2 regions of the Bacillus sp. AL-1R genome follow, and region 1 is predicted to be linked to the other one. Evidence: predicted binding sites of a transcription regulator. Region 1 holds the regulator's gene; the other holds the start of a gene.
What was found. The regulator NrdR, encoded in region 1, represses ribonucleotide reductase genes. The targets are predictions, from matches to a motif close to AACACNATATATNGTGTT.

Region 1 (15,562 bases):
TTAGTGACGATGGCCAAGAGATTAAAATAGGGCAGACTACTTTAAGATTTTATGAAACTCCTGGGCATACGAAAGATGGCTTATTCCTCTATATTGAAAATTTAGGAATATGGATTACAGGAGATTATTTATCTGATTTTGAGCTTCCGATTGTATTTGATAGTGTAAAAAGTTATTACGATACTTTAGATAAGGCAGAAGAACTGATTAGTAAGTTTGAATTCTCATTATTAGTTCCTGGCCACGGTCAAGTTTCAGCAAATAAAGAAGAGGTTGCTACTCGAATTGAGCTAGGTAGAAGTTATTTAAAAAGACTTCAAAGAGGCGTACAAAGTCATAATGAGGCAGAAATCAACTCGTTAGAAAATGAGTTTTTATTTCCGTCTAGTTTTACGAAGTATTGTCATGAGTCAAACGTTAATAACATGAAAAAAGAGTTTCGTTTCGTCTAATGAAAATAAAAAAATCCTTAACAAATGTTAAGGATTTTTTAAACGAAATTATTTTAAGTTAGCTTTAGCAGCGTTTGCTAATTCAGCAAATGCTTTTTCGTCAGCAACAGCTAAGTCAGCTAACATTTTACGGTTAACTTCGATACCTGCTAATTTTAATCCGTGCATTAAACGGCTGTAAGAAAGTCCGTTCATACGAGCAGCCGCGTTGATACGAGTGATCCATAATTTACGGAAATCACGTTTCTTTTGACGACGGTCACGGTAAGCATACATTAATGATTTCATAACTTGTTGGTTTGCAACTTTGAATAATGTATGTTTAGAACCGTAATAACCTTTTGCTAATTTAATAACCTTTTTACGACGAGCGCGTGTAACTGTACCGCCTTTAACTCTTGGCATATTGTTTCCCTCCTAGATATCTATCTAATACGTTTATCGTTCTTATTTCATGTTTGTAAGCATAAAGCGGATACGTTTGAAATCGCCTTTGCTTACTAATGAAGCTTTACGTAATTTACGTTTTGCTTTTGTAGATTTGTTAGCGAATAAGTGGCTTGTGTATGCACGACCACGTTTTAATTTACCAGATCCAGTCTTTTTAAAACGTTTTGCTGAACCACGGTGAGTTTTCATTTTAGGCATATCGTGTTTCCTCCTCAAATAAATTACTTTTCGTTTTTAGGTGCTAAGACTAAGAACATACTACGACCATCCATTTTTGGATGTGACTCAACAGTTGCAACTTCTGCACAAGCAGTTGAGAAACGGTCAAGTACTCGTTGTCCAATTTCCTTATGCGTAATAGCGCGTCCTTTGAAGCGAATAGACGCTTTAACTTTATCGCCTTTTTCTAAGAACTTAATTGCATTACGAAGCTTTGTGTTAAAGTCATGTTCATCAATTGTTGGACTTAAACGAACTTCTTTCATGCTAATAATTTTTTGGTTTTTACGACTCTCTTTGTCTTTCTTTTGTTGCTCGAAACGGAATTTTCCGTAGTCCATAATACGACATACAGGTGGTTTCGCCGTTGGTGCTACCATCACTAGATCAAGATTAACATTCGAAGCTAACTCAAGAGCCTCTTGTTTTGTCTTGATTCCAAGTTGATCTCCGTTAGGACCAATTAATCGAACTTCACGAGCACGAATTCCATCGTTTACCATCATGTCTTTGCTAATAGTAAAACACCTCCAAGGTATTGTAAGAATGATCTTAATTTGTATCGTTGAAGCAGTCATAACCCAACAAAAAAGTGTGGGTATATAAATACACCCACACTGACAGTATCAAAGTAATTAATGATTCTGTTACCTGATAACAGCATGTAGCGTCATCCAGGTGAGAAGCGGGTGCTTCTTCTTCAACAAATAAGTATTCTTTTCTTTCGTTACTATAACATAGCGACATGATGTTGTCAATATTCGTATGCTTTGTTCGCAACGAAATTTATTATATCAAAGAAATTTATTTATGACAATGCTTTTTTTAATTATTAATTTTCATTTCAATTTTTCCTGCGAAAACTCTTTTAATGTATGTATTAGGACTCGTTCTTGAAAGATATTTTGAAGTGTAATGATTAATGAAATATCGACTGAAGAAGTGTATAAATGGATTCTTTTCGGTGCAATTGCCGTTAATGGTAAAATTAATTCGTTATCAATATACTCCCTATTTTCAACCTGTTTACCATATTCTTTTAATACATCTTTCGTAATTGGTAAAAACAGATGATCATATACGCTAAATTTTCCGTCATACACTATATGCACATGAGGAATAAGCGCATCTGTTTTAAGTACCTGCTGTCTCAGACTCTCAATCAAATTCTGGTATTCATTTTCTAATTTGTACTCATCTATTGCAATTTCACAAACATATGCTAACTGCTTATAATATTCCTTTAAACGAAATGTTATAAATGAATCGAAGCTAAAATTTACTCCATCTTTTAAATACTCGGAAAGTGCATATGAAACTAAATGCTTACTTCTACGAATTTTTTTCTGGTTTGGTATGCTTCTTCTAGTTCCTCTTAATAATGATTGTGCAATAGGTATGATTTGACTTTGCTCGTCTTCCTCATAGAAAAAAGATGTATGTAAAATGGATTGAATCCATTTATCTTCTTTTTGAAGTAAAATAAATTGTACTAGTGTCGGAACTAAAATACTTTTTATTAAATCTTCAGTGTTTTGAGGAAATGTGATTAAAATTGTATTGATTTTGTGTCTTCTTAAAATGTATGGTCTCGATTGCTTTTTTAAGCGTTTTTGTAATCGTTCGTAGACATAAGCTGCGTCAATGGGTTCATTGAAAAAAATTTCAATCACCCTGTTCCCCCCTTTCTAGCACCACCTAGTCCTATATATATTAAAGAAATGATTAAAAAATGACGCAAAATCACCTAGTAATTTGTGATTTTGCGCCATTTTTTGATTTTTTTATGAATGTCTTAAATTTGAACCTGAAATTTTAACTGGTTTGGCTAAAAATTTTACTCGATCTACAATACGCGCTGCTTTTACTCTTTCTTCTTCCCCACGTTGAGAATAGGTTAGGTGATGCTCTAATTGATTTAAATCAGCATTTGATGTAAAGAAGGTAGGTAATTTCTCTAGCATACGGTATTGAAGTATTGTACCTAATATTTCATCTCTTGCCCAACTAGACATTTGTTCTGCACCAATATCATCAAGCATTAGAATTTCCACTTTTTTTACAGCTTCAATTTTTTCCTCTAATGTACCATCACTAATAGAGCTTTTTAGTTCACGTAAAAATTCTGGTAAATAAACAAGCATCGAAGTTATTTCCTCTTCTGCTAGTTCATTTGCAATAGCCCCAAGAATAAACGTTTTTCCGACCCCAAATGGACCATGTAAATATAAACCTTGAGCCATTTTTCCTTTTTCATAGTTCATTATAAACTGCCTAGCAGCAGAAATCGCTTCAAAACGGCCAGGGTCTTCTAATGACAAGTTTGACATTGAAGCTTGAAGAACATCCTTTGGTAAGTACATGCATTTTATCAGTGACTCATGTTTTTTGCGTTTATCGTTTTTTACACCATTTGGACAACGATCATATTGAACATCGATGCGTTTTCCTTGAATAATCAGATGAGGATGATAACCATGCACCATATTTTTACACTCATTAAAAGATGGGCAATCTTCACAATTTACACTTTGTCCAATATACTCATATAGCTTAACAAGGCTACTATCAATCATTTGATCCGTAATTTCATTTTTATGCTCTTCTAAAAATGAAATGATTTTTGGGTGGCTACGGACTTCATGTCGCATTTTTTGGAATGTGTCCTGGAATTGTTTATTTTTCATTAATGCACTAAATGCGTTTTGAATAGGTTCCATTAGCGTCCTCCCATTTAACGTTTCTTTTTATTTTTAAACATTTCTAGTTCTTTTTCTAATCGTTTTCGTTCTTCATCGATCGATGAATCATCTGGCTTATTAATTGTTGCAGATGTTGTCTGTGAATCACTGGACTCACTTGATTGTAACCAGTCAGGTACAATTTCAGTTCGAATTGTTTTATTTCGTCTATTACTAGAGCGAGCTTTAGCAGCTGTTGCACTCTGTTTAGTTTCTTCAAACTCTTTACGTGCAAGATCCATCGCTTGTTTAACTGTAGTTACACCTTTTCTCGCCCAATGACTTGCGATCTTAATGACGTAATTTCTAGAAAGCTTTTTATCTAGACGAATCATTACATAATCAATTAACACATTTGCGACTCCTGGCAGAAGCTTTTGATCAATCATAATCTCCTCAATAATTTTCAAATCAGCTTCACTTGGTTCAGCTCCACCCGATATCTCCTTAAGGTACTGACGAGGAGATATTGTTTCGAAGCAATGAATTAATTTTTCTTCTTGAGTTGATGGCTGCTCATTGACCATTTGTCTATGCTGAATTGGTTGGACCTTTTCCACAATCGTAGGCAGAGCTTCATGATGTTGGAATTGATACCAGTCTCTTGCTTCAAGGCGAAGCGTCTCAATATTAATTTTATTATCTTCATTTAAAGAGCGCATAACAATCGTTTTCATTTGGATAGGATTTATTCCATATAAAAATGCAAGTTTTAAAATTGTTTCTTTTACTTCTGTAGTAAATGCTCTTTTTGGGACAAATGAATCAGAAAGTCCATCTAAAAATAAAGCATAATCAAACTCTTCCATTTTGACAGATAGTTTAATTGGCTGATTGTCTTGTAAAATTCTACGATCATTTGGCGTAGAAAGGTCGTTACTTTGCTGAATTTCATTTAATTGCTCAACCGTAATAGCTTGAAATACCGAATCAAATGAACGGGAAATCTCACGAAACCCTTCTTTCGAAAATGCTTGTCTACTAAAAAAGGTTTTAGTTCGTTGATATTGTGTTTTTCCAATTGTTTTAAACAGAAAGATATTTAGAATAGGGTCTTCAAAAAAAGAATGAGGATCTAGCGGAGATTGAAGCTCATATAGAAGCTTTTTTGTACCATTTTCAAATCCTTCATAAACTTTAAGTAAGCCGATTCCCTCAAGGATTAATCTTTGTTCATAAATTGACTTTAAATTACTTTTCATTCCAAGCATTAAAGAATGATGTGTTAATGTATTAGGATTAAGATCCGTTTGTTCACATTCACTCCAAAGTGTCATATATAAACTTAAAGCTTGACTACCAATTATAGGTTGATACAACATCGTCAATACTTGTCTATGAAAATTATGTAAATACCCAGCTGCCATTACAGTATAAGGATCCGCAGGTAGAACATCCATCCAATGTTGCTTATCAATAGACATTCAAACATTCCTTTCTTGTATCAAAAGAGCGAAGTATTATTCGTCTTTACCTCGCTCTTTGTTAATTAAATCTTTTAATTCATCAATGAATACATTAATATCTTTAAATTGACGATAAACTGACGCAAATCGTACGTATGCTACTTCATCAACTTTAGATAAATGCTCCATGACCATTTCACCAAGCACTTCACTCGGAACTTCTGATGTGCCACTATTTTTCAGTTCTTTTTCAATACTATGAATTATGTCTTCTAGCTGAGATAAAGAGACAGGGCGTTTTTCACAAGCTTTTATTAGTCCTCTTAACATCTTATCTTTACTAAATTCTTCACGAGCTCCTTCTTTTTTTACAACTAAAATAGGATTATCTTCAACTCGCTCAAAAGTTGTAAAACGATGCTGACATTCTTCACATTCACGTCTTCTTCTAATTGAACGACCTTCATCAACTGGTCTACTATCAAGTACTCTTGTCCCATTAAAGTTACACGTTGGACATCTCATCGTTATAGTTCAACTCCAAACACTTAATTGTTTAAACGTATTATTATAACTCTATACTATAACAAATTCAAAATAAACTAAAGTTTATTTCTTAAAAGTCACTAAGCCTATTTTTCGTCTTTTATGTTAATGGAAATATTTTTCACTATGTAAAGCTAGTTCATTCTCCAAAAAAGCTATTTACATCAAGATTGTTTAATTCATCTGATTTTTGCTCCTATACTAAAAAACAAAAAAGAGAGATGAAAAATCACCTCTCTCAATTCTTTTTAGTTACCATTTACAACTTTTACATTATCAACTTGAATGGGACCCATTCCTCTTGGTAACTCAACGTTTTCGCGAGTATCAGCTTCTAAAGCTTCAGCGATAAAGTTTGCAGCTACATTCGGATCAATTCTATCACCGCAAGTGTAAACATCAATACTTGCATAACCATGCTCAGGAAAACTGTGAATAGTTAAGTGTGATTCTGAAATGATTACGACACCACTAACGCCATGAGGAGCGAACTTGTGAAAAGCAACTTCACGAACTTCTGCACCAGAGCGTAACGCAGCATCAACAAAAGTCTCCTCAATAAATTTCATATCATTTAATTTTTCTGTATTGCATCCCCATAATTCTGAAATGACGTGACGACCCATAGTATCCATATTCATTTCCCCCTTAAAATAATTTGTCATGACTTCTATTGCGAAAGTATGATCAATTACCACGGGGGAAAGTTAGTCCAAAGAGGTCCTAACCCTTTAAGTAATTAGTTATACTTTTAGAAGTTCACGAAAGTTAGTATACTTTTTTTAAATTTGAATTGCAAGATAAATTTTATTTTTTTGTTATTAACTAAATTAATTGTGATGAAAATAAGTCTGAAAGTGTGATAAATGCACGTATCGCAAGGTAATAAAGGGTACATACTTTTTTGGGGATTAATTGTTAATTGTGTCTATAAATTCTTGATAGAAATGCGAGGGCCCCTCGTCTCTCACAGAGTTTAACACTCCCATTAGAGGATGAGCATATGTATGGAAATCAACGTTCTTCTTCAGTAGACATTAAGTCATAGATCCCCTCTTAATGTAGTCGAAAATTCACATTTCATCTTAATATGTCATACAACTTCAAAAAGACTAACTAGATCAACTAGTTAGCCCTTTGTATTCGTTTACATTTTTTTGATTAAACAGTTTCAAGCTTTTTTATTTTAGATGCAACGATTGACACTAAGTCAACTACACGTCTTGAGTAACCCCACTCATTATCATACCAAGCTAATACTTTCACTTTTGTACCATCGATTACCATTGTAGAAAGAGAATCAATAATTGATGAGTGTGTATTTGTATTAAAATCAATTGATACTAATGGCTCATTACAATATTCGATAATTCCGTGCATTGAACCTTTAGAAGCCGTTTCAAATACTTCATTGATTTCTTCAACAGTTACTTCTCTCTTTAAGTCAACTACTAAGTCAACTAGTGAAACATTTGGAGTTGGAACACGTAAAGCCATACCATGTAACTTACCATTTAAATGTGGAAGTACTTTCGATAATGCTTTTGCAGCACCAGTAGTTGTTGGAATAATTGATTGACTGCAAGCACGTGCACGACGTAAATCTTTATGTGGATTATCAATATTTTTTTGATCATTTGTAAATGAATGAACAGTTGTCATTAATCCATTAACAATACCAAATTGCTCATCTAGTACTTTTACAACTGGCGCTAAACAGTTAGTTGTACAAGATGCGTTTGAAATAATGTGATGATTATCTAGGTCTAATTTATCATCATTTACACCAATTACTACTGTGATATCTTCATTTTTACCAGGTGCTGTTAAAATTACTTTTTGAGCTCCAGCAGTAATGTGCATTTTTGCTTTTTCAGCATCATTAAATTTTCCAGTTGCTTCAATTACGATATCTACATTTAGCTCGTTCCATGGAAGTAACTCAGGATTTCTTTCACTAATTAATTCCACACGCTTACCATCAACGATTAAATGATCTGCATTTGCAATTACTTCACCATCAAACTTACCATGAACTGTATCATATTTAATTAAGTGCGCTAAAGTTTCAGAAGGATAACTTGCATTAATTGCTACGACATTATAATCTCCATTTTTAATCGCTTGACGGAAAACCATGCGTCCAATTCGACCAAATCCATTTATTGCTACATTTACCATAAGTAAACCCCCAATTAAGTTATACTGTTTATTATCTCCCTGCAATTAGTATAACACATAACTCGGATTTTGGTTAAACTATTTACATTATTTTATTAAATAATTTTATTTAATAGGTCTTTTACTTGTTTTTTTGTATCCTCAATGTCACCATTGTTATTTATAACGTAGTCAGCTCGTGCTTCTTTTTCTTTTACTGGTATTTGAGATGCTATACGTAAAAGTGCATCCTCTTTCGATAAACCATTACGTTTCATCAAACGCTTTAATTGATTTTCTTCTGACACCGTCACTACGATTACTTTTTCCACCAATTCAATTGAGTTACCCTCATATAAAAGAGGAATATCTAAAATAACAAGTGGCTCACCTTGTTTTATGTATCGATCGGCTTGCTCTTTCATTACACGTCTTACTTCCGGATGTACTATTTCATTAAGTTGTAAGCGCTTTTCTTTGTTATTAAAAATAATACTTCCGAGAAGTGGTCGATTAATTTCACCAGAATCGAGTAGAATTTCACTTCCGAAAGCTTCAACAATTTGTTTATAAGCAGGTTGTCCTATTTCAACCACTTCTTTTGCAATTACGTCTGCATCAACAATTGGAACATTTAATTCCTTTAAGAAATTAGAAACCGTACTTTTTCCACTTGCAATGCTACCAGTTAGTCCAAAAATTTTACCCATCTTTTATTCTCCTTACACAAGAGAAAGAGGACCAAATGGAATAAATCCATTCGGATATACTCTTTCATTATTTTTATTACATCTTCATTAATCCAATTAATATTAAAAAAACACCTGGTAAAAAGGTTAATTTTTGAAGCCACGATGTTTTCGATAACACATTTCCTAATTTCATTCCAAATAGTAAGAATAATGCACTTGCAGAAGATGTTACAATTGCCGTCAATAGTGGGGAAAACCCAAGTAATGATGCACCTATTCCAGCCCCAAAGGCATCAAGTGAAAGTGCAAATCCGAGTAACATTGCTTCCAGTCCATTAATACTACCTGAACGATCGATGTCTGCAGTTGTAGGCTTCTTTAGAATTTTTACGACTACACCTAAAATTTCAAACTCCCAGTCAATTCCTTTATCTTCCATCTCATTCTTTTCTTCTATATTTGACCCTTTATTTGATCGGTAAAATTGAAAAAGTACCCATAGTCCTATACATACAAGTACAAATCCTCCGATTCTTTTTGCGATTATTGGTGAAAAAAAGTCTGTTATTGCATGCCCAATCCCCATGGATGTCATTAATATGACCCCTGAACAAGCTGCAATTGTAATGATTGATTTAATAGGAATTTTTACTTTTCGAAGTCCATAAGTAAATCCAACACTGCAACTATCTAAGCTTAGTGCGCATGCTAGTAGTATTAATGATAGCATATTTACCATAAAAATAGGCTCCTTTCTTTCGTACTCCTGATATAGTATGAAAGAAAGGAACCTTATGTTAATTTTTTTTAGGCTGACATACCGGGCAAAAAGAAGTACCTCTGCCACCAACTTTTATTTTTTCGATTGGTTGGCCGCAATTATGACACGCTAATCCCTTTCTGCCATATACTTTAATGATCTCTTGAAAAGTTCCTATTTGCCCTTGTGAATTTACATAAGAACGAATTGTGCTCCCACCTAAATCCACAGCCTCTTGTAAAGTCTCTGTAATGGATTCAGCAAGTATTTTAATTTGTTTAGGCTTTAATTTTGATGCAGGTGTTTCCGGATGAATCTTAGCCCTAAACAAAACCTCATCAACATAAATATTGCCTAAACCGACTACTAATTCCTGATCTAATAAAACGACTTTAATTTTTCGGTTTGTATTTTTAAGCTTTTTTCTTAAATAATCAGCAGTAAACTCATCAGAAAATGGCTCTGGACCTAATTTAGCAAGAGGTGGCCCTTCGTTCTCCTCACCTTTATTAAATAAATGCATGGTGCCAAATTTACGAACATCTTGATACCGAAGTTCTGTTCCATCTTCAAATAAAAAACGAACATGAGTATGAGGTGCTACAGGTTCTTCCGCTTTGAACACGCGAAATTTCCCTTCCATTCTTAAATGCGAAACAAGTGTAAAATCACTTAATTGAAATAGTAGAAACTTCCCTCGACGATTTATATTTTCTACGGTTTGACCTTTTAGTAAAATCTGAAACTCATCTATTTCATTAGGTTTCTTTATTATTTTTCCCCAAGAAACGATTACTGCTGAGATTGTTTTCCCAACAATTAAACTAAGTAGAGTTCGTCTAACCGTTTCAACTTCTGGTAATTCAGGCATACAAAGTCATCCTATCTAATTATTTTGCTTCAAACCAAGAATCTCCAAAATTATAATCAACCTTTAAAGGCACTACTAGCTCAACAGCATGTTCCATTACTTCTGGAACGATTTTTTCTAAAATGGCTATTTCTTCTTTTGGAGCTTCTAATATTAATTCATCGTGCACTTGTAAAATTAATTTTGCCTGAAGTTTTTCTGCTTTAAGACGCTCATCTAGTAAAATCATAGCCTTTTTAATAATATCGGCAGCACTCCCTTGGATTGGGGTATTCATTGCTGTTCTTTCAGCAAATCCACGAACATTAAAATTTGAGCTAGATATTTCAGGAATATAACGACGTCTATTTAAGATAGTACTTACAAATCCTTCTAGTTTAGCCTTTTGAACTATATCTGACATATACTCTTTTACTTTTGGAAAACTAGCAAAGTACTTTTCAATAAAGATAGCCGCTTCTTTTCTTGTAATACCTAATCCTTGTGACAATCCATAATCACTAATTCCATATACAATCCCGAAGTTAACAGCTTTTGCTTGTCTTCTCATATTGCTTGTTACCTCATCAGCACTTACATGGAAAACATCCATTGCAGTCTTTGTATGAACATCAAAATCATTTTTAAATGCATCCATTAAATTATCGTCTTGCGCTATATGGGCCAGTACCCTTAATTCAATTTGAGAATAATCAGCCGCAAAAATCAACCAATCTTTTTTAGATGCGACAAAAGCTTTTCTAATTTTTCTACCTTCTTCTAATCGAATAGGAATATTTTGTAAGTTAGGATCAATTGAGCTTAAACGACCAGTTTGTGCTAGAACTTGATTAAATCGTGTATGAACCTTGGAATCTGATTCATTTATCACTTTTAACAAACCTTCTACATAAGTAGAATTTAATTTACCAACTTGACGATAGTGAAGAATCAATCGAATGATTTCATGTTCTGCCTCTAATTTTTCAAGAACATCAGCAGAAGTCGAATATCCAGTTTTTGTTTTTTTACCAGATGGCAAGTTTAGCTTTTCAAATAAAATAACACCTAATTGCTTTGGTGAATTAATATTAAATTTTTCACCTGCTAACTCATAAATAGCTTCTTCAAGTTCTTTTAACTTATTAGCTAGTTCTAACCCCATCGTACGAAGAGTTTCTTCCCTAACTGTTACCCCTTCAAATTCCATATCACCTAAAATAAATGTTAATGGCAATTCTAATTCTGTCAGCAATTCAAATTGACTATTTTTCCGCAATGATTCTTCTAAAGTTTCCTTTAATTTACTGATCGCAATTGTTTTGCGAACAATATATTCAGATAAAACTTCATCCGATGGCTTAGTTTGCTTTGCACCCTTACCATAAATCGATTCAGCAGTCTGTATTGAAAAATCTATTTTACCATTTACAATATCAGCAAATTCTTTATTAGACTGGGCAGGGTCATTTATATATGAAGCAAGTAATGGGTCGAAATTAACGCCATTTAACGTAATCCCTCTCCACTTTAGTGCAACATAGGCACCTTTTGCATCATATACATTCTTATTCATTAGCTCATCCTCGAGCCAATTTTTAAACAAATCCGACTCTAGCCCTACAGCTGTAGGAATAAAGAAATGACCTTTTTCATTTGAAAGTCCAAATCCCTGAATTTCTTCTGTATGATAATTTTCTCCAATCATTTCAACGATTAAGCTTGAATGATTCGCTAAATGTTTCTCTTCAATTGAATCTAGCACCTCATAGTTAATCTCTTCTAGTTCTTCATTCGACTCTTTGATATCTAATTTAGCTAACAATGAAGTAAATCCAAGAGATTTAAAAAATTCTGCAACTTTATTCGGATCAGTTTCAGGAAGAGTTGTATCATTTACAGTTAATTCAATTGGTGAGTTTTTATTAATTGTCGCTAATTGTTTACTCATTAAAGCTTGATCTTTATTTTCACTTAAATTTTGAAGAAGTTTTGCTCCACTTACTTCATCTATATTTTCATAAAGACCTTCTACAGTTTGAAACTGTTTTAAAAGCTTAATTGCAGTCTTTTCCCCAATACCTGGAACCCCAGGAATATTATCAGATTTATCACCCATTAATCCTTTCATATCAATAATTTGATTAGGTGTAATCTCATACTTTTCATGAATTGCTGCAGGAGTATATTCTTCAACTTCAGTAATACCTTTTTTAGTCATACTAACTGTTATACGCTCATCAACAAGCTGTAATAAATCTCGATCACCTGAGATGACCTTTACTTCAAATTCATCCTCAGATGCTTGATTAGCAAGTGTTCCGATAATATCATCCGCTTCATAATTTTCTAATTCATAACGCGCAATACCATATGTATCTAATAGCTGACGAACAAGTGGAAACTGTTCACTTAACTCTGGTGGAGTCTTTTGTCTTCCACCTTTATATTCTTTAAATGTACTATGTCTAAATGTTGTTTTCCCTGCATCAAATGCAACAAGCATATGAGTCGGTTTTTCATCTTCTAGAATTTTCATTAACATCATTGTAAACCCATAAATTGCATTCGTATGGACACCCTTATCATTACTCAAAAGAGGCAATGCAAAGAAGGCTCTATAAGCAATGCTATTTCCATCAATTAATACCAATTTCTTCTTCAAAATAGATCCCCTTCCTATTACAAATCTCACTATCTTTTTATGTATAATTTTTATTTTACGTTAATCGATTCCTTGCTCTTAACATTTTAACACGAACTATTCATAAAAGAAAAAGAGGTCGTCTTTGATTCATCATATTAAAAGCTTTTATTCACTTGAATTAAAGTTGAATAATGATGACTTTTAAGAATGAATCGTAAGACTACCTCTGTAATTAATTTAAGTCGATTTCTCGCTCAAAAATAAGTTCAACACATGAACCTTCTATTGCTTGCTGATTGTTTACAACCTGATGAAGGCGCCAGCCACTTTTTGCATAGTTCCCAACTACATCATAATAATGACGATTTGATGATTTAGTATTAACTTTTACAAATTCGTATTCGTACATCTGTATCCACCTTCCGATGTATGATTCAACACTCATAATTTCCCCAAAAATTATAAAAGTAATATGATCAAAAAAAGAAAACTAGGTCGACTGACAAACCTTTTTGAAAAGAGGTCTAGTCGTACTTAGTGCAATAAAAAGTATCAAATAGTATGGACACCTTAAAGGAAAAATAAAACAGTTTATAAATAAAAAATCCCGGAAGTAGATCTACTCCCGGTTTAAGACAACTCCTTGGATGAAGGGGTTTTCATCATAACTATATCAATTTTTTATTAATGATTAATAAATTCAATGTAAAAACAATGTAAATGTCACATCGAAAGATTTTTATTTAATGTTACAATGAATGATGTCCCATGGCCTAGTTTGCTTTCAACCTCGATTTTGCCTTTATGGGCTTCGACAAGATGCTTTACGATTGCTAGTCCTAGGCCTGTCCCTCCAGAATTCCTACTTCTTGCTTTATCTACTCGGTAAAAACGTTCAAAAATACGAGATATTTCTTCTTTTCCTATTCCAACTCCTGTGTCATTGACCTTTAATACAATATGATCATTTGTCTCAGAGGCAGTAATAAATACTTTGCCATCAGCTGGAGTATAGTGAATTGCGTTATCCACTAAATTAATAATGATTTGTTTTAATCTTAACGCATCAGCATATACAACTAACGGACTATTTAAGTACAATTTGAAGTCAATATTTTTCTCTTCTGCTTTTTGATTAAGCATTTGCTGTACATCTTCAATAACCTGTTTAGCAGATACTTTTGCAAGATCTAATTTAAAACTCTGTTGCTCAATTTTTGATAGGTCTAATAAATCTTGAATAAGCGTCTGCATTCGATCACTTTCGGTTAAAATAATCGATAAGAAGTTTTTGCATAAGTCATCACTTTCCATTGCTCCATCTAGAAGAGTTTCAGTAAAACCTTTAATTGATGTAATTGGCGTTTTAAGCTCGTGAGATACATTTGCAAAAAAATCTTTTCGAACTTGCTCTAGTTTCTTTAATTCACTTATGTCATGAAAAACAAGAACAATCCCTTTCCACTCGTGATTCATCCCAATAATTGGTGCACCGTATATTTCAAAATGTTTTCTTTCAATAGATAATGGTAAAATAATTTGCTTTCTTACTTTTATTTCTTTTAGAAAAATTTCTTCCACAATTTCAATGACTTCTTTATGTTTAAATGCATCATAATAAAGCTCACCCAATATACTTCTCGATTCAACTTTAAACGTTTCCCGATATGTTTTATTAATTAGGTTTACATGACCCCTACTATTAATTAAAACAACTCCACTGCCAATATTATGGATTAAAGTGTTTAACCGGTCTTGTTGCATTTCTTGTTGACTAGTCATTTCTTGTAAATTTTTTGCAAGCACATTCATTGCTTGACTTAACATTGTTGTAGATTCATTACTTTCGGTTAATGTTCTAGCTTTATAATTCCCTTTGGATAATTCAATTGCTACTTGCGTAATATCTTCTATCGGTTTTGAAAATTGATGCGAGTATCGTACCAGTAAAATGATGATGGCAAATAAAACAAAGCCTAATAATGAAAATAATAACATCCAAATACTTCGGTAAACTTCTTTGATTGACTTAGTTGAATAATCAACAACCAAAAATTGCTTATTACCATGTTGATCGATTATTTTCTTGCCGTAATATTTTGCTGTAGAATCTTTTTCATTAAATTTAGCTGCACTCTCTATTTTATCAAGTCGTTCTAGATAAGCTTTTAAATTCTTTGATGAACTATTCAATTCCCCATTCTCATCACTAGATTTTGCGATAAGATTATAATGATCATCAAATAAAATAATATCGATATTTAAGTCCTTTGATATCTTTTTTAACGTTTGATTCGATATATTCTTTGTTAATGGTAAATTAGACTCCATAATTGAAGCAATTAAGTTAGTCTCTCTCTCAATTCTTTGATCATAGTTTGTCAGATAAAAGGATTTAAATATTTGCCCTATTACGATTCCTAATATAGCAAGAATAACGATTATTATTGCAGAAAATCCATAGAGCAATTTTCGATTTAGATTACTCATTTACTCTAGGTTCCTCTAATTTATACCCTAACCCACGAATTGTTTTTATATAAACTGGTTTTTTCGAGTCTAGTTCAATTTTTTCTCTTAAATGGCTAATATGAACATCGACAATTCGAGTGTCTCCAGCAAAATCATAATTCCAAACG
Region 2 (15,562 bases), 2.1 Mb from region 1:
GATAGATTTTGCTTCCAAAACACTAAACTAAAATCATCTTCTTTTTTATTCCAGTTAACAGCTTTCATTTATTTTCCCCCTAATCATAAAGAAAGCTCGATGATATAGAACAATATGCAAAATAGCATTCTATATTCGAGCATTTCATTTTAGATCATTAAGTCGTTTAATTTAGATTCATTTTGGCCTATTTTATACTGAACAACTAATACATTCTTCTACACTCAACTTACGAGTACGTGTGTAATATAAACTCTTTAATCCTTTTTTATTAGCATAAATATAGTATCTAGCAAGCTCACGCGTTGAGACATCACTATTTACATATAAGATTGTACTGATACCTTGATCGACATGCTGCTGAATTTCAGCAATTAAATCAATTAACTTAAATTGGTTAATATCATAAGCTGATTTATAATACCAGAAACTATTTTTTGATAAATATGGCATCGGATAATAAGTTGTTGAATTTGCGTAAGTTCTAGATTCAATAACATTTACAATCGGCATAACTGATGAAGTAGCATTTTGAATATAACTAATCGATTGAGTAGGAGCGATTGCTAAACGATAGCTGTTATATAATCCATACGCTTGTACTTGCTTACTTAATGTAACCCAGTCAAATTCATTTGGGATATAAATTCCATTAAATAATTCTTTTACCTTATCTGTTTTAGGTTCATAAGATTTTGAAGTATACTTTTCAAAATAAGTGCCTTTAGCATATTCACTCTTTTCAAAATCCTTAAACGTTTTACCAGTTTCTTTAGCGATTAGCATACTTTTTTCGATCGAATAAAAGTTTACCATCATAAAGAATGTATTCGCAAAATCTTTAGCCTCAGCACTTTCATATGAGATTTTATTTTTCGCTAAAAATCCATGCAAATTCATTGCACCAAGACCAACCGAATGAAGTTCTTCATTTGCCTTTTTAACAGTAGGTGCATTCTCTATTTCCGTCATATCTGCTACAGCTGTTAATGCTTCAATTCCAACATGTACAGATTCTCTGATCGCTTTATTTTCCATTACATTTACAATGTTTAATGATCCTAAATTACAATTCACATCACGTTTAATCTGATCTTCTTCACCATAATTATTGATGACTGATGTTTCTTGAAGTTGAAAAATTTCTGTGCACAAATTAGACATTTTAATTTCGCCAATATCCTTTAATGCATGCTGTTGATTGGCATTACTTTTATACATTAAATATGGATAACCCGATTCTAATTGAATCGCAGCAATTTTTACTAAAAGATCACGTGCACTTAAATCTAGTTTTTTCTTTTTAACTCGTTCATTATTTACTAACTCTTCATATTTTTCATCTATATCAATATCATCTAAATGAATCCCATATTCTTTATACACTGTATATGGTGCGAATACATAGAATGGTTCATTTTTTTCTGCTAGTTCAAAGAATTTATTTGGAACAATTAAACCGATTGATAGTGATTGAATTCTGCTTTTCTCATCGGCATTGATTTTTTTTGTATCAAGAAATTCAACTACGTCCCAGTGGAAAATATTTAAATAGGTTGCACCAGCACCTTTACGTTGTCCTAGCTGGTTAGCGTATGAAAATGAATCTTCTAATAGCTTCATAACAGGAACAACACCACTTGCAGCGTTATCAATTTCCTTAATTTGCTCTCCTCTGGCTCTAAGTTTAGATAGATTTAGTGCAACACCACCGCCGATTTTTGACAGTTGCATTGCCGTATTAATTTGAAATCCTATTGAATTTAAACTATCGTCCATTTCTAATAAGAAACATGACACCAATTCGCCTCTTCTACTTCGTCCAGCATTTAAGAAAGTTGGTGTAGCTGGCTGATAGTTTTGTTGAATCATCATTTTTGCTAATTTCAATGCTTTTTCAATATTGCCTCTTCCTAAATATAGTGCAACAATCGCAATGCGATCTTCATATCCTTCTAAATAATACTTTCCATCATTTGTTTTTAATGCGTAATCTTTAAAGAATTTTGATGCGGCCATGTAGGATTGAAAAGTGAATTCGGCATTGTATACTAACTCATATAATTTTTCTATTTCATCAAAGGAGTAATCCAACTCAACATTATAATAGTAGTTTTCTTGAATCATATAGTTTAAGCGTTCTTTTAAAGAAGAGAATTGAATCTTTTTATCTTCTACTTCTTTTAAGAAACAAAGAAGCGCTTCTTTATCTTTTGCGAGATCAAAAAAACCATCTTTTTTAATCGTCAATTCATTATTTAGCTCTATATGTCTCAAGCTTTTCCACTCCCTCAATAAAATATTGTACATCTCGACTTGTCCCTGACAGTTCAAACTTTGATAACACTGGAACTTGATAGTCTGATGCTATTTTATCTGCACTTGCTGCAAAAGAATCTCCCCAGTTTTTATTACCACTTGCACTAACTGCTTTTAAATACTTCGAATTACTCTTCAAAAAAGTACTTACGTTTTCAGGTACGTTACCAAATCCTGTAGTATAGGTTACGAGAATATACGGTTCTTCAATTTTTAGTCCATCTTTTATTTGGATTGACGGCATTCTAACTTTATTGACAAATCGCTTAACATTGCCAGTCATTGAACTGTAAACTATCACCATATTATCACCCTCGTTAATATGTAAGAATATTGAAAATACTTATATTATATACCTACATATTGTATTACCTTTTTAGAACAAACACAATATATAGATACTGGATTTAAAAAATAAACATTTCGACAATATGTCTCTAATTTAAACAATATATGAAATTTAACAAATTATGGAGAAGAGTGCAATAAAGTGTAAAACGATTTTTTTGTCAAATGAGGTCATAACATTTTCACAAAAAAAATACTCATTAACACCTTGCGAAATAAGAAAAAAAGCTAAAAAAAACTTTTTTTTTCGCAAACTATTAATGAGTACTCGATTAAATTAATATTATTTTGACTTTTAAAATTAACAAAACAGTTAACTTCTAGCTTCTTCCAAGTAAGTATATATTACATGGCCTCCATGCTGAGCAATCCCACGAAAGTGCTTAAAGTCCTCTCGATTAACGATTATTTGTCTAAATGTTAAAAAATCATCTTTTGTAATGTAAATTTCAGAAATCACGCCTTTAACTAGCTGATCAATCAAATTGATAAATTCATTTTGTTCCATCTAATCACCCTTCATTATTTTGATTTATCTTTGATCGCTACAAGAAATAAACTATAACCTTAACATTAACAAAGAATGAACTTAATGGAAACTAAATAGTAACATCTAGAATTTTTTCCGTAACAGCTAAATTCATATTTTTATTATTTACTAAAATTACTTCACTCTTTCCATCTTTTAAAACTAAGAATGCTTTAGGAATGACTTCTACTCCTGTTCCAATACTCGCAAACTCATATGATGAATGAGCTTCCCCTAGCGCCAAAATCATTTCAAAAAATGGTACTAAAATAATGTTTTCAAAAAATAAAATCGGATCACCAATGAGCGTATTACGACTAACCAAATTTTCAATCTCATTTGAAATTTCTACTTCAAACTCTTCAAACCAGTCTTTCAACAAACTAACCTCCAAAAAAGTGCTACAACCATTTTTGCCTTACAAAAGGTTTTTAAACATAATTTTTTATAAAAAAAGACAAAATTGTAAAAAAATTTGAATTTTCTCTTTACCTTTAAACCGTTTTCATGCATTATAGAAGGTGTCAAGTCAAAACTTTGTTAGGAGATACGCTCATGAAAATTGCAGAAGCAGGAAATATCATTGAGTTTAAACAGGGGTTGAAAGGTAGAGTACAAAAGGTTAATAAAAATTCTGTCATTGTTGACATATCCATAATGGAAAATTTCAGAGATTTAGAAATGGAACCGCTAACAGTCGTAAATCATAAAAATTATAAAATAGTAACAACTGTAGAATAGTTTAAATAATAGATTCTACTTATATTCGTATTTTAAAAAGGTTCGAACTACATAGATTTCAATTCTATAAAAAATATAAGAATTCTTTACCAAATCAGTCTTAGGTCCCGTGTAGATCACGGGACTTTTTTTTATGATTACAATGAAAATGTGATAAGTGATATTCTACTTCAATCATTCTTTAGTAAAGGAGATGACTATTTTGTTTCTTTGTCCAATTCTTTAAACGATTTTACTTTACCATGTGGCTGTTGGTTCGACTTTCTTTCATTCCAAAATCGTTCCTTTTCTCTTTTTGATTTTGTCATTATTATACCTCCTTAAAATTAATCAATTTCTTGCCATCTTATCATTTCACAAAAAATGAAAATCTATGTTAATTATTTTTAAAAGGATTGAACAAGTAATAAGAATGAATTTTCAATCTTTTTTCTTCAAAAGATTGAAAATTCATATTAGTTCGCTAATGTTAATTGGGATTGTGACAACCAATGCAATCGTACTAGTCGATCGCATTAGTCAAAATATAGAACAAAAAAGATTACCTCTTCGTCAAGCGATCATCGAGGGAGGTAAAACACGTCTAAGACCTATATTAATGACCGCATTTGCTACAATCGCTGCTTTACTACCATTAGCATTAACAACGTCTAGTGGTACACTTATTTCGAAAGGATTAGCTATTACAGTCATCGGTGGTTTAACTTCATCGACTTTATTAACACTAGTATTTATTCCAGTTGTATATGAACTGTTCTTTTCTAAGAGAACAAAAAAGCATTCTAAATCTGAGGAAACTGCTAAAGTCGTTAATAATTAAATTTAAGAGAAAGGTTTCTTCATCTTTTCTAACCCATATAAAAAACTCCGACTTTTAAAAAGTCGGAGTTTTTTCTTATAAATCTTGATCATTAACGCCTGCAAGCCATTTTCTAACAGGTTCTAGTGTTTTCTCAATACAGCCATCATTAAATGGAGATTCGAGTTTAGCCTCTTTAACTAAACCTAAAAATGATTTACTTCCTCCTAACCTGCAAAGTCCAACATAATCGGACCACGCTGAGTCTCGGTCTTCATGCATTTTATTCCAAAATTGTAATGCACAAATTTGAGCTAATGTATAGTCAATATAATAGAATGGTGATTGGTAAATATGACCTTGTCTTTGCCATAAACCACCCTTTTCTAAATAACTATTTCCATCATTTGCTCGGTGCGGTAAATATTTTTCTTCGATTCTCTTCCACAGCCCGTGGCGTTCTTCAGGTGTTAAATCGGGATTTGCGTAGATTTCATGTTGGAATTCATCTACTGCTACACCATAACTAATAAATGTAATTGCACTACTTAAGTGTGTAAAATAATATTTTTGAGTATCTTCCTTAAAGAATTCTTCTTGCCAAGGCCATGTGAAAAATTCCATACTCATTGAATGAATCTCACACGCCTCAAAAGTTGGCCAGTTATACTCTGGTGTTTCAAATTTGCGACTTTCATAAACTTGGAATGCATGACCAGCTTCATGTGTAAGTACGTCAATGTCACCTGATGTACCATTGAAATTCGAGAAAATAAAAGGAGCCTTATAGTTTGGAATATAAGTACAATATCCCCCACCTTGTTTTCCTTCCTTAGCAACTAAGTCTAGTAAATTTTCCTTTAACATAAAATTGAAAAATTCACTTGTTTCTTTCGATAATTCATCATACATTTTTTTACCATTCTCAATAATCCACTCAGGATTACCTTTAGGTGTAGCATTACCAGTTACAAATTCAAATTTATCGTCATAATAATAAAGTTGTTCCACACCGATACGATTAGCTTGTCGTTCTCTTAATTCTGTGGCGATTGGAACAATTGTTTCAAGAACTTGCTCTCTAAACTTCTTCACATCATTTGCATCATAATCTGTCCTCATCATACGAGCATATCCTAGTTCAATAAAGTTTGAGAATCCAAGTTTATTTGCAATACGAGTTCTAATTTTTACTAATTTATCGTAAATCTCATCAAATTTATCCTGATTCTCCGAGAAGTATCCAAAATATGTATCATATGCTGTCTTTCTAACCTCTCGATCTTTATCCTCGAAATGTGCTGAAATTTGTGCTAACGTTTTCACTTCACCATAGAATGGTAGTTTAGCAGCAGCTACTAACTTAGCATATTCAGTCGTTAGTTTATTTTCTTCCTGTAAATCTGGTATTACTTCCTCATTTAAAATTTTCACTTCACATTCAGCTAAAGCAAATAATTGATGGCCATATTTCTCTTCAAGTTGCTCTCTAAATGGTGAACCGATTAATGCTTTATAATATTGTTGCCCATAAGATTGAACAATTGGAGTGTTCTCATCAAAAAAAGCTTGCTCATCTTCATAAAACTTATCGTTTGTATCAACTGAATGGCGAACTGCACATAAATTTTCCATTGTTGAAAATTCATTTCTTAAATCATTGATTTCATTCATTGCTAATTCTTGTTCATAGACCGTTGAAGCATCATAAAAATTTTGTAGTGAACGTTTAAATTGTTCCCCAAACTTCTGAATATTCGGTCTACAATACTTGTAATCTTGAAAACCCATGTTAATCCCTCCATTTTTTTGTGATATTGCTATTATATAAAAAATCTTCTTGTAAAAAAACCTAAATCTAAATAAATTTCTGAAAATTTAAAAATTAACAACTTAGGATCATACAATAGAAATGCAGAGATACTAGTTTTTTCAAGAAAAAATTAGTAGTTTAATCCAAAATAATTTATAAGATGGTTGTAAAAAAATAAAAAAAAGCTCCATCAAATGCAAGCTTTTTTAGTTAGAACCATGGTATCCAATTTTCTTCAATAAGTGAATTAGGAAGTTTTTTTCTTCATTCGATAGATCACTCATTTGTTCATGTAAAAATTCTTCGTGAATAGGAAAAATTTCATCCATCAATTTTTTTCCACTGTCCGTTATTTCTGCATAAATTACTCGACGATCTGCACTACAAGGATTTCGATAAACTAGTCCCTTTTTCTCAAGTTTATCTACAACATAAGTAATACTTCCACTTGCGATTAATATTTTTTCTCCAATATGTTGAAGTGGTTGATTTCCTTTATGATACAAGAGCTCTAGTACTGCAAATTCAGTTGGATTTAAATTAAAACTAGCAATTGATTTGTTTGCTGAATCACTGATCTTTCTATGAGCTCGCGATAATACAATAAATAGCTTTAAAGAAAGCTCTATATCTTTTCTATTTGTCTCTTCCATAATAATACCCCTTCAATTTCTTTTACATCGTTCATTCTATATTACTATTTTACACTTATTAATCAATCTTAAGATTATTTCAATGAAAATGACTTATTTAATTCAGTTAGTAATTTTTTTTGGTATGAAATAATTAACTCGTCCAATTCTTGACTGGCTTTTAAGGTCAAATGTTCGTTTAACCCTTTAGTTTCCGCAAAAAATACCATTTCTTCCCTTTTTAATGAAATAGATAATAATAAACGGCTGAGTTGATATTCATTCATTAGACTGATTCCCTTCTACAGGATGTTTTTTAACAAACCTTTTCATACTTAATCGAATTCGTTTCTATTATTCATTTTAACTAAATTATTTAAAATAGATACAATATGAAACCTACTAAGCAAATTTACCTAGTAGGTTTATTTTTTTTTATGTAATAGCTCTTTTATCGATCGTTCTTACTTAAATAAATTAGACGACTTTTTATTAAATCCTGCTTAAAATGATTCCTTTTCAAAAATAGTATAATTTTATTATAAAATAAAAAAGCTGAAATGTAATGGAATTTATTTACCACTACTATTTCAGCTTTTTTTAATACTATTTAGTTGCCTGCTTTTATTTTATGACCTTTAATCATCATTAGTTTTACTTTATAACTTATTAGAAATTCAATTCCTTCTAGCCATTTCTTCGTTTCTAGAGGGGTTCTTCCCCAAACAGTAATTCCATGATTTCTAACAAGAACAGCCCCAAAGTCCTTTGTTAAAAATGGAGTGTATGCGCGTTTAAACGTTTCCATGTCTTGAGCATTCTCAATGATTGGAACTGTTATTTTATTTTCAAAATACGAACTTGTTAAGATATGAATCATCTCATTATTTTCAAGTTCTACTTGCCCTTCATTGCTAAATAACTCAGAAATAACATTATTATCTACAGTATGTACATGAAGCACACAAGTAGCAGCTGTTTTTTCGTAAATATTTGCATGAATCAATGTTTCAAGTGATGGCTTTAATACCGTATCAAATACTGGTTCACCAAGGTTATTCACAACAATAAATTCTTCATCACAGCGTGCCCTCTTATCCTTCTCATCCGCTGTTACAAGAAATAATAATGGATCGTCTGAAATTTTCATAGACAAGTTTCCACTCGTACCATAAAACCAATCTCTTTTCGCCAAATCACATTTAATATTTGCAAGCTTCTTCCATTGTTCTAAAAATAAACTCATATTTACACCTCCACTTATTTAAACTATCTATTTGGACACCGTTAAAAATTCAAACTATTCATACTATTTAATAAAATTATGTCATGTGTCGGTCTTCATTGTCAATAGTTCTAAGTAAATGAAGAATCATCAATTTTCTACAGCTTTTATCCATTTTTGATAGTAATTAATGATTTAATACTTTTTTTACATCTTGATTTGACAATACTCCTATTTTATTAAACAAATACGTGAAAAATAAAACTTTCCTACTCATTTTCTTGACCCTTTCTTTCCCTAAGGAAACTTTTTTGTGTTTAGTAAATCATATGTCTTTTTTATTAAAAACGTGAAGAAAATCTACTATTAATTCGGCAAGATTCTTCGTATTTTTACGGGTTTTTAGTGCAAAACTTCTTGAAAATACTTCCCGCTAAAATTATTTTGAACTTATAATTTTCATTCATTTTCTATTTCGCTTTTCAAAATTTAGTAATCTCATTAATTTATGATAAAATAAATCGATAATAATTTAGAACGAGGTATATAAATGAACATTGTTTTAGCTACATTAAATGCAAAATATATCCATACTAATTTGGGGATTCGATACATTAAAGCCTATGCTCAGCCTGAATATGATATAGAGCTTGCTGAATATACAATTAAAGACCCAAGTCTTAATATCATCACAGACTTATATAAACGTAAGCCAAAAATTCTTGGCTTTAGCTGCTATATTTGGAATATCGAACAAACGATTGAAGTAATACGTATGTATAAGAAGATTGATCCTTCAGTTATTATTTTTGTTGGCGGTCCAGAAGTAAGCTATGATGTCAATTATTGGTTAGATCGTGTAAAGGAAATTGACATCGTTACGATTGGTGAAGGAGAAATCACTGTTAAGAAATTAATTAAAGCGATTGAAAATGGGGATGATTTCACTTCTATAAATGGCATTGGTTATCGAGATGAAGGAAAAAATATCATTAAACCACAAACCGAAAAAATTGATCTGACAACAATTCCTTCCCCTTATCGATTTAAAGAAGATTTGCCATTTCTAAGTAAAAGAATTCAATATATCGAAACAAGCCGAGGTTGCCCATTTAATTGCCAGTTTTGCTTATCTTCTATTGAAGTTGGGGTACGATACTTTAATCGAGAGGTGATCAAAGATGATATTCGTTATCTTATGGCAAACGGAGCAAAAGTTTTTAAATTCGTAGACAGAACTTTTAACATAAGTCGTAGTTATGCAATGGATATGTTCCAATTTTTAATTGACGAACATGTGGAAGGAACTGTATTCCAGTTTGAAATTACTGGTGATATTATGAGACCTGAAGTCATCGAATTTTTAAATCAAAATGCACCTAAAGGCTTATTCCGATTTGAAATAGGCGTTCAATCGACAAATGATGCGACAAACGAGTTAGTTATGCGAAGACAAAACTTTGAAAAGCTATGCAGAACTGTCACACTTGTACGAGATGGAGAAAAAATAGATCAACATTTAGATTTAATTGCTGGTTTACCAGAAGAGGATTACGATTCATTCCGTCAAACATTCAATGACGTTTTTGCGTTAAGACCCGAAGAACTACAATTAGGTTTCTTAAAAATGCTAAGAGGAACTGGTGTACGATTAAGAGCAAATGAACATGATTATGTGTATATGGATTATGCTCCGTATGAAATATTAAGTAATAATGTACTATCCTTTGACGACATTGTAAAAATTAAACAAGTTGAAGATGTACTTGAAAAATATTGGAATGACCATCGAACAAATAATACGATTGAATATTTAGTTGAAAATGAGTTTGAAAGTCCTTTTGATTTCTTCCAATTATTTGGTGCATATTGGGAAGAACGTGGTTGGTCAAGAATCGGTCATCAGCTTGAAGATTTATTTAAGCGTCTAAATGAGTTTTTAACGCATTATCAAATTAAAAACGAGACCATCGTTAAAGATATTATGAAATTTGATTATTACTTAAATCATAAGTATAAACCACGTAAACCTTGGTGGTCTGAAATAACAAACCATGATTTTACGAAGGAAATTTATAAACGAATTATTGATAACCCTGAATTTTTAGGTTCAGAATTTATTTCACTTCATTTAAACGAAAAAGAAATCTTTAAACATACAATGATTGAATCACTTTCATTTGATATCGAACATTTCTTACAAACTGGAGAATATAGAACTGGTAATTATGCAATGCTAGTTTATTTCTCACCTAAAACATTATCGCCTTCATTTTTTACAATTGAAGTATGAGTAAAAGAGGACAATATTCAATTTTGGATATTGTCCTTTTTGAATTGAAATCACTAAATAGTAAATAATAATTTGTAAGCAGAGGTGATATATAATGAAGAGAAAAAATAAGAAAACCAAAATCGATTCACCAGTATTGGATGATACTTTACCCCATATTTCAAACTTTCCATCTTTTAAAGGGACAGACATTAAAATGGAAGAACCTTTTGTAAATTCAAAAGGTGTAGTCATTGGAGACAGTAAGTATAGCTCTCCTAACTCTCCATTAAATAATTGGTCTGAAGATGTTGATCCATCAGTTATGGCAGGAGACGAATGGGTTCATCCAACAAATGATATTGGTTGGGCAAGTCCTGAAAACGCTGACCTATTAGAATCAAAAAAGCGAGAACAACCAGCAAAACAATTTATGCATCCACAGCACGAAACGAGAGACTGATCAAGCACAAAGATTTAGGGGATCGAAAATGGTTTATCATTTCTTGACTCCCCTTATTTTTCTTTAAAAAAGTGCGATATTGATATCGCCCTTTTTTTGGACTAGTAGCATATGTAACTGCGCTCTGTGGTGTGTGAAATGGACTAAAATCTCTAATAACCATTCGAATTTTGAATATTGAAGTCCCCAATAGGAAGTCGTTTTCTCAACTAAATCATTTTTCTTCATATTAAAATAGTATTTCTTTAACTCATCAAAATTTTTTTGTAATAGATATCTCATTTCTACTAGTGAGTTACATTTAACCACCCTATAATAATTAACCATCTTTTCTTGACTTACACCGCTCATAATTTCCATATCAGCACCAATAAGTTCACATAAATGCTGGACTAATTCTCCGATCGATTTCTTATGTTCAACCGGTCGAAAATTTAGATCCTCCTCTTTGATTGAATCAATCATTTCTAAAACACTCTTTACACATAAACTCAACTGATTAAACACATTCTCAATATACATAATTTAAGAGGGACAAAGAATGGTAGAACCTAATTATTCGTCTCTTAGATCAATCTCTAAATAACCAAACTTGTCCCTTTTCCTCCCTTCCTGCTTACCTTTATCTATTTATTTCCGTCATATAACCCTTTCCTATTGAATAGACTTGTACCATATAGGAGGGATTTTAATTTATGAGAACTTTGGCTTGGCATGAAACCTTAGAATTACATGAAATTGTTGCTACAACTACTCACTACTTATTTAAGCTTAAAACAAATTTAAAAAATATTACAGATGCAGGATTAAAAGAATTATATAAAACTTCCATTACATTGTTTGAAAATAATTTACGGGATTTACTTAAATTTATGAGCAATATTAAGATTGGAGAAAGAGATGCACAAAGCAATAAACTAGCAAGTGAAATGAGTGCAGAAGATTTATTATCAGCAACAAAAGTATTAACCAAAATGTATGCGCATGCACTTACTGAAACAGCTACCCTTGATTTAAATAATTTATTTATTAAGCATCTAGTATCAGTTAACAATTTACATACAAAAATTTTTAACTATTTATCAAAACAAGGACAATATTCCATATTTAATATTAATAAGTTAATCGAGAACGATGCTAAAAAAGCTATGGATGTCTTAAAGATGCCGTATTAAAAAATGGACGTAGTCAAACGTCCATTTTTTAATCTTTGTTGAAGTTTTTATTCGATAAGTCTGTCACCTTTTCAGCTGCAATGTGATGATATCTCTTCGTATTTTCAACTAATTTTATCAAATTTAGATAAGTTTGCTTAGCCCCTAAAACAAGTAATGGTACCCCAATAAAATCAAGATGTAGAAATCTTGATGTAAAACCACCTAAAGTCATAGCTAATGGTACAGTTGGCGATGTACTTGATAAGATTATTTTATCCTCTTCATTTAATAAGATTTTTCCTAAACCTTCGATCGCTGTCGGGACATTTTTAGTATATCTTTTTGCTACAGTATATACTTGATCCCCATTCTCGTCTTCACCGTGATAAAAAAGTTTTCCACCATCTTTTGGTTTCAGTTTATTAAATAAGTATGTATTTTTTACTTCTTCCGTTGTCGGTTGCCGATCAAGTGGTAATTGCTTCAAATGATATGCAGCAGCCAGAGGTGAAGAATGCGTACCACCAAAACAGTAATAAATATAATATTTCATTTATCTCATCCTCAAATTTTTATATTAATACGTATGTAAATGTAATTGTTTTGAATCCCATTCTGCAAAGCATACTTGTTTAAGTGATAAATTTGACTCAGAAAGTTTTTTATGAACCCACTTTTCATCTTTTTTCAACGTGTTAAGAGCTCTTTGAATTATTTTCCCATCACTAATTACGACAACCGGTAAAAATTCTTTTTCCATTTGAATTTTTAAATCCTGTTTAGTAGGCGTATCGAAATTTGATTTCTTCAAAACACTAATCGTACCGTCATTTTCTAAAATAGCATACGCAACTTCACTAACTGAAAAAGTATCTTTTGATCTGAGTAATTGCATCAATTGGTCAGTGTCCAAACGATTTCTTTTCAATTCTTTCCATTGTATTGCACCGTGCTTTATGACAACTGAAGCATCACCTTCTAAGAACTTTCTTGCCCATATTGACTTTTGTGTCAAGATTTCTGTTACTAAGATTAATGCTCCCCAAACAAAAATACTAAAAAGAATTCTTGGTAGATTTGCTTCTTTATCATATATTCCATCTCCTAGTATATTTCCTAACACTAGCGACGAAATCAAATCAAATGGTGTTATTTGTGTAATTTGAGTTTTCCCATTAATTTTAACAACAATAAAAAGAGCTATATATCCACAAACCAACTCAGTAAACATTTCATGATAACTCATGTATAACACTCCTAAAATTTTAATTACCTATTAAATTTTCTTACTACTTTACTCTTTTTATACATGAAATTGGTAATTGAACTTCATTCTAATTAAACTTTAATAATCCATATAAATAGATGCGTCTGGATGAGATCCGACAGTAACTAGATCTTTTAATATTTTAGCTAATATATAACTATAAACAGTTCCATTTCCACCATAGGCCATTAAAAAAAAGCAATTAGGATATTCATCATATTGCCTAATCATTGGTAAGCCGGAATGTGTTCCTCCAAATGTACCAGTCCAATAAAATTCTGGTTTAGCATCTTTATAAATAGGAAACAATTCTATTAAATTTTTGATAAGCACTTCTTTTTTATGAAATAACATAGATTCACGTTTTTCTGGTATTATTGTAGGTTCATCAAGCCCTCCTACAATTATTCTCCCATCAACTGTAGTACGAAGATATAAATAAGGTCTTGCAGTTTCCCAAATTAAACAATTTTCATACCATGCATTGTTTTTCTCAATTAGAGGTTGGGTTGCAATTGCAAATGTTGATGTTAATACTGCATTTTTCTCACTTTTTACCTCTAATGATTCATAACCTCCAGCAAAAATAACTTTATTTGCTCGAATCGTATGTTTATTTTTAGTAAATAGTTTTACCCCTTCATCTGTACCAATGATCCGAATTACCTCTGTATCCGAAAATAACTTCACTCCACGTTTTTTGGCATATAAAAGTAAACCGTGTGCGCATTTATATGGATTTACTTCAGCGTCATCCCCTGTGAACAGTGCAGCTTCTTTTGAAAAATTAAACTTTTCTTCAATTTGTGATTTTGTATATCGTTCAACATTAAAACCATTTTCTATTAATGCTTTATATTCCAGATCAATCATTTTTTTACCATCTAAATTACTAGCAAAATATAAACTTTTTCTTTTTATAAAATCAGGATTAATATCGAACGTTTTTGACATTTCTTCAAGACCTTTAATTGCCTCTACACATAATTGATAATGACGGACAGCTTTTTCTTTTCCATAAGAATTGATAAACGAATTTAAAGTTTTATCATTTGAATATTGTAAGAGCCCCGTATTTGCACTAGTACTTCCTTGTACAAGTTTTTTACGCTTATCTAGTAATATGACCTTAGCTCCCGTTTGACTTAAGAAATAAGCACATAAACTTCCTGATTCACCGCCTCCAATTATTACATAATCACACGCTTGATCTTCATCGAGTGACTTTATATTTTCGAGATCACTATGTGAATCAGTGTATGTCGTTGGCCAATACAAGACTCCACTTATACTTTTCAACGTCTACTCTCCTTTCAAAAATCATATTTAAGGTAGTTTTTGTCAGTTGAATAAAAAAAATCCCACTTTTTTAAAAGTGAGATTTTTTTTTAAACGTAATATAGATCATTATTAATGCAAAGGATTTCTAGAAACTTACTGAAATTATGATCTTTCAGCCAACCATTTACCAATCGTTGGATATGTCGTTTTTAATGAAACAGGTCCAAACATGATTGATACATGGCCCGATGGAATCGAAACATACTGCTTATCTACGCTTGAAATATGCTCATTTAATGCTTCAACTTGGCAAGGCATCGCAATATGGTCTTTCGTAGCAGAAATATTTAAAACATTAGCTTTAATGTTTGAAACATCTACTTTTCTTCCTCTAATTTCTAGGTCACCGCTTAATAATTTATTTTGCTGGTAAAACTCTCTAATCCATTGGCGATATGCTTCACCTGGGAATGGAATACCATCTGTAACCCATTTTTGCATTAACTGCCACGATTTAATAAATTTTGTATTATCAGAACGATCCAATAATGTTACATAAGGTCCAACAAAATTAGTAACTGGTTTTAACATTTTGTTACCAAAATCGATCATTTCAGGAGGAATATTCCCCAATGTATCAACAGCTTTATCAAGTGCAAAGTATTTTTCATTTAAAAACGCACCATATAATCCTGTATCAGAAAAATCGAATGGAC

Region 2: nrdI (class Ib ribonucleoside-diphosphate reductase assembly flavoprotein NrdI) is a predicted target of NrdR. The motif match lies at 2,704-2,721, and genes of this name have one in related genera.

What each region holds. Positions count from the first base shown of each region.
Region 1 covers NZ_CP197469.1:3,483,091-3,498,652, forward strand. The annotation lists gene ACSBO6_RS16720 (MBL fold metallo-hydrolase) at 1-452, shown strand, start outside; gene rplT (50S ribosomal protein L20) at 501-857, opposite strand; gene rpmI (50S ribosomal protein L35) at 900-1,100, opposite strand; gene infC (translation initiation factor IF-3) at 1,124-1,627, opposite strand; ribosomal protein L20 leader region at 1,702-1,828, opposite strand; gene ytxC (sporulation protein YtxC) at 1,961-2,794, opposite strand; gene dnaI (primosomal protein DnaI) at 2,906-3,841, opposite strand; gene ACSBO6_RS16750 (replication initiation and membrane attachment family protein) at 3,856-5,286, opposite strand; gene nrdR (transcriptional regulator NrdR) at 5,323-5,793, opposite strand; gene speD (adenosylmethionine decarboxylase) at 6,063-6,449, opposite strand; gene ACSBO6_RS16765 (glyceraldehyde-3-phosphate dehydrogenase) at 6,976-7,995, opposite strand; gene coaE (dephospho-CoA kinase) at 8,091-8,684, opposite strand; gene ytaF (sporulation membrane protein YtaF) at 8,761-9,444, opposite strand; gene mutM (DNA-formamidopyrimidine glycosylase) at 9,464-10,297, opposite strand; gene polA (DNA polymerase I) at 10,317-12,941, opposite strand; gene ACSBO6_RS16790 (DUF4177 domain-containing protein) at 13,156-13,332, opposite strand; gene pnpS (two-component system histidine kinase PnpS) at 13,647-15,413, opposite strand; gene ACSBO6_RS16800 (response regulator transcription factor) at 15,406-15,562, opposite strand, start outside.
Region 2 covers NZ_CP197469.1:1,339,284-1,354,845, reverse strand. The annotation lists gene nrdF (class 1b ribonucleoside-diphosphate reductase subunit beta) at 1-68, opposite strand, end outside; gene nrdE (class 1b ribonucleoside-diphosphate reductase subunit alpha) at 193-2,277, opposite strand; gene nrdI (class Ib ribonucleoside-diphosphate reductase assembly flavoprotein NrdI) at 2,255-2,623, opposite strand; gene ykzS (protein YkzS) at 2,981-3,175, opposite strand; gene ACSBO6_RS06220 (spore germination protein GerW family protein) at 3,267-3,575, opposite strand; gene ACSBO6_RS06215 (YkvS family protein) at 3,752-3,937, shown strand; gene ACSBO6_RS06210 (DUF6254 family protein) at 4,135-4,245, opposite strand; partial or broken gene ACSBO6_RS06205 (efflux RND transporter permease subunit) at 4,392-4,757, shown strand; gene ACSBO6_RS06200 (M3 family oligoendopeptidase) at 4,833-6,527, opposite strand; gene ACSBO6_RS06195 (MarR family winged helix-turn-helix transcriptional regulator) at 6,756-7,202, opposite strand; gene ACSBO6_RS06190 (aspartyl-phosphate phosphatase Spo0E family protein) at 7,277-7,468, opposite strand; gene mtnB (methylthioribulose 1-phosphate dehydratase) at 7,792-8,427, opposite strand; gene ACSBO6_RS06180 (B12-binding domain-containing radical SAM protein) at 8,957-10,699, shown strand; gene ACSBO6_RS06175 (DUF3905 domain-containing protein) at 10,794-11,141, shown strand; gene ACSBO6_RS06170 (DinB family protein) at 11,205-11,606, opposite strand; gene ACSBO6_RS06165 (spore coat protein) at 11,837-12,316, shown strand; gene ACSBO6_RS06160 (DUF3189 family protein) at 12,345-12,851, opposite strand; gene ACSBO6_RS06155 (DUF421 domain-containing protein) at 12,876-13,544, opposite strand; gene ACSBO6_RS06150 (NAD(P)/FAD-dependent oxidoreductase) at 13,644-14,864, opposite strand; gene phaC (class III poly(R)-hydroxyalkanoic acid synthase subunit PhaC) at 15,009-15,562, opposite strand, start outside.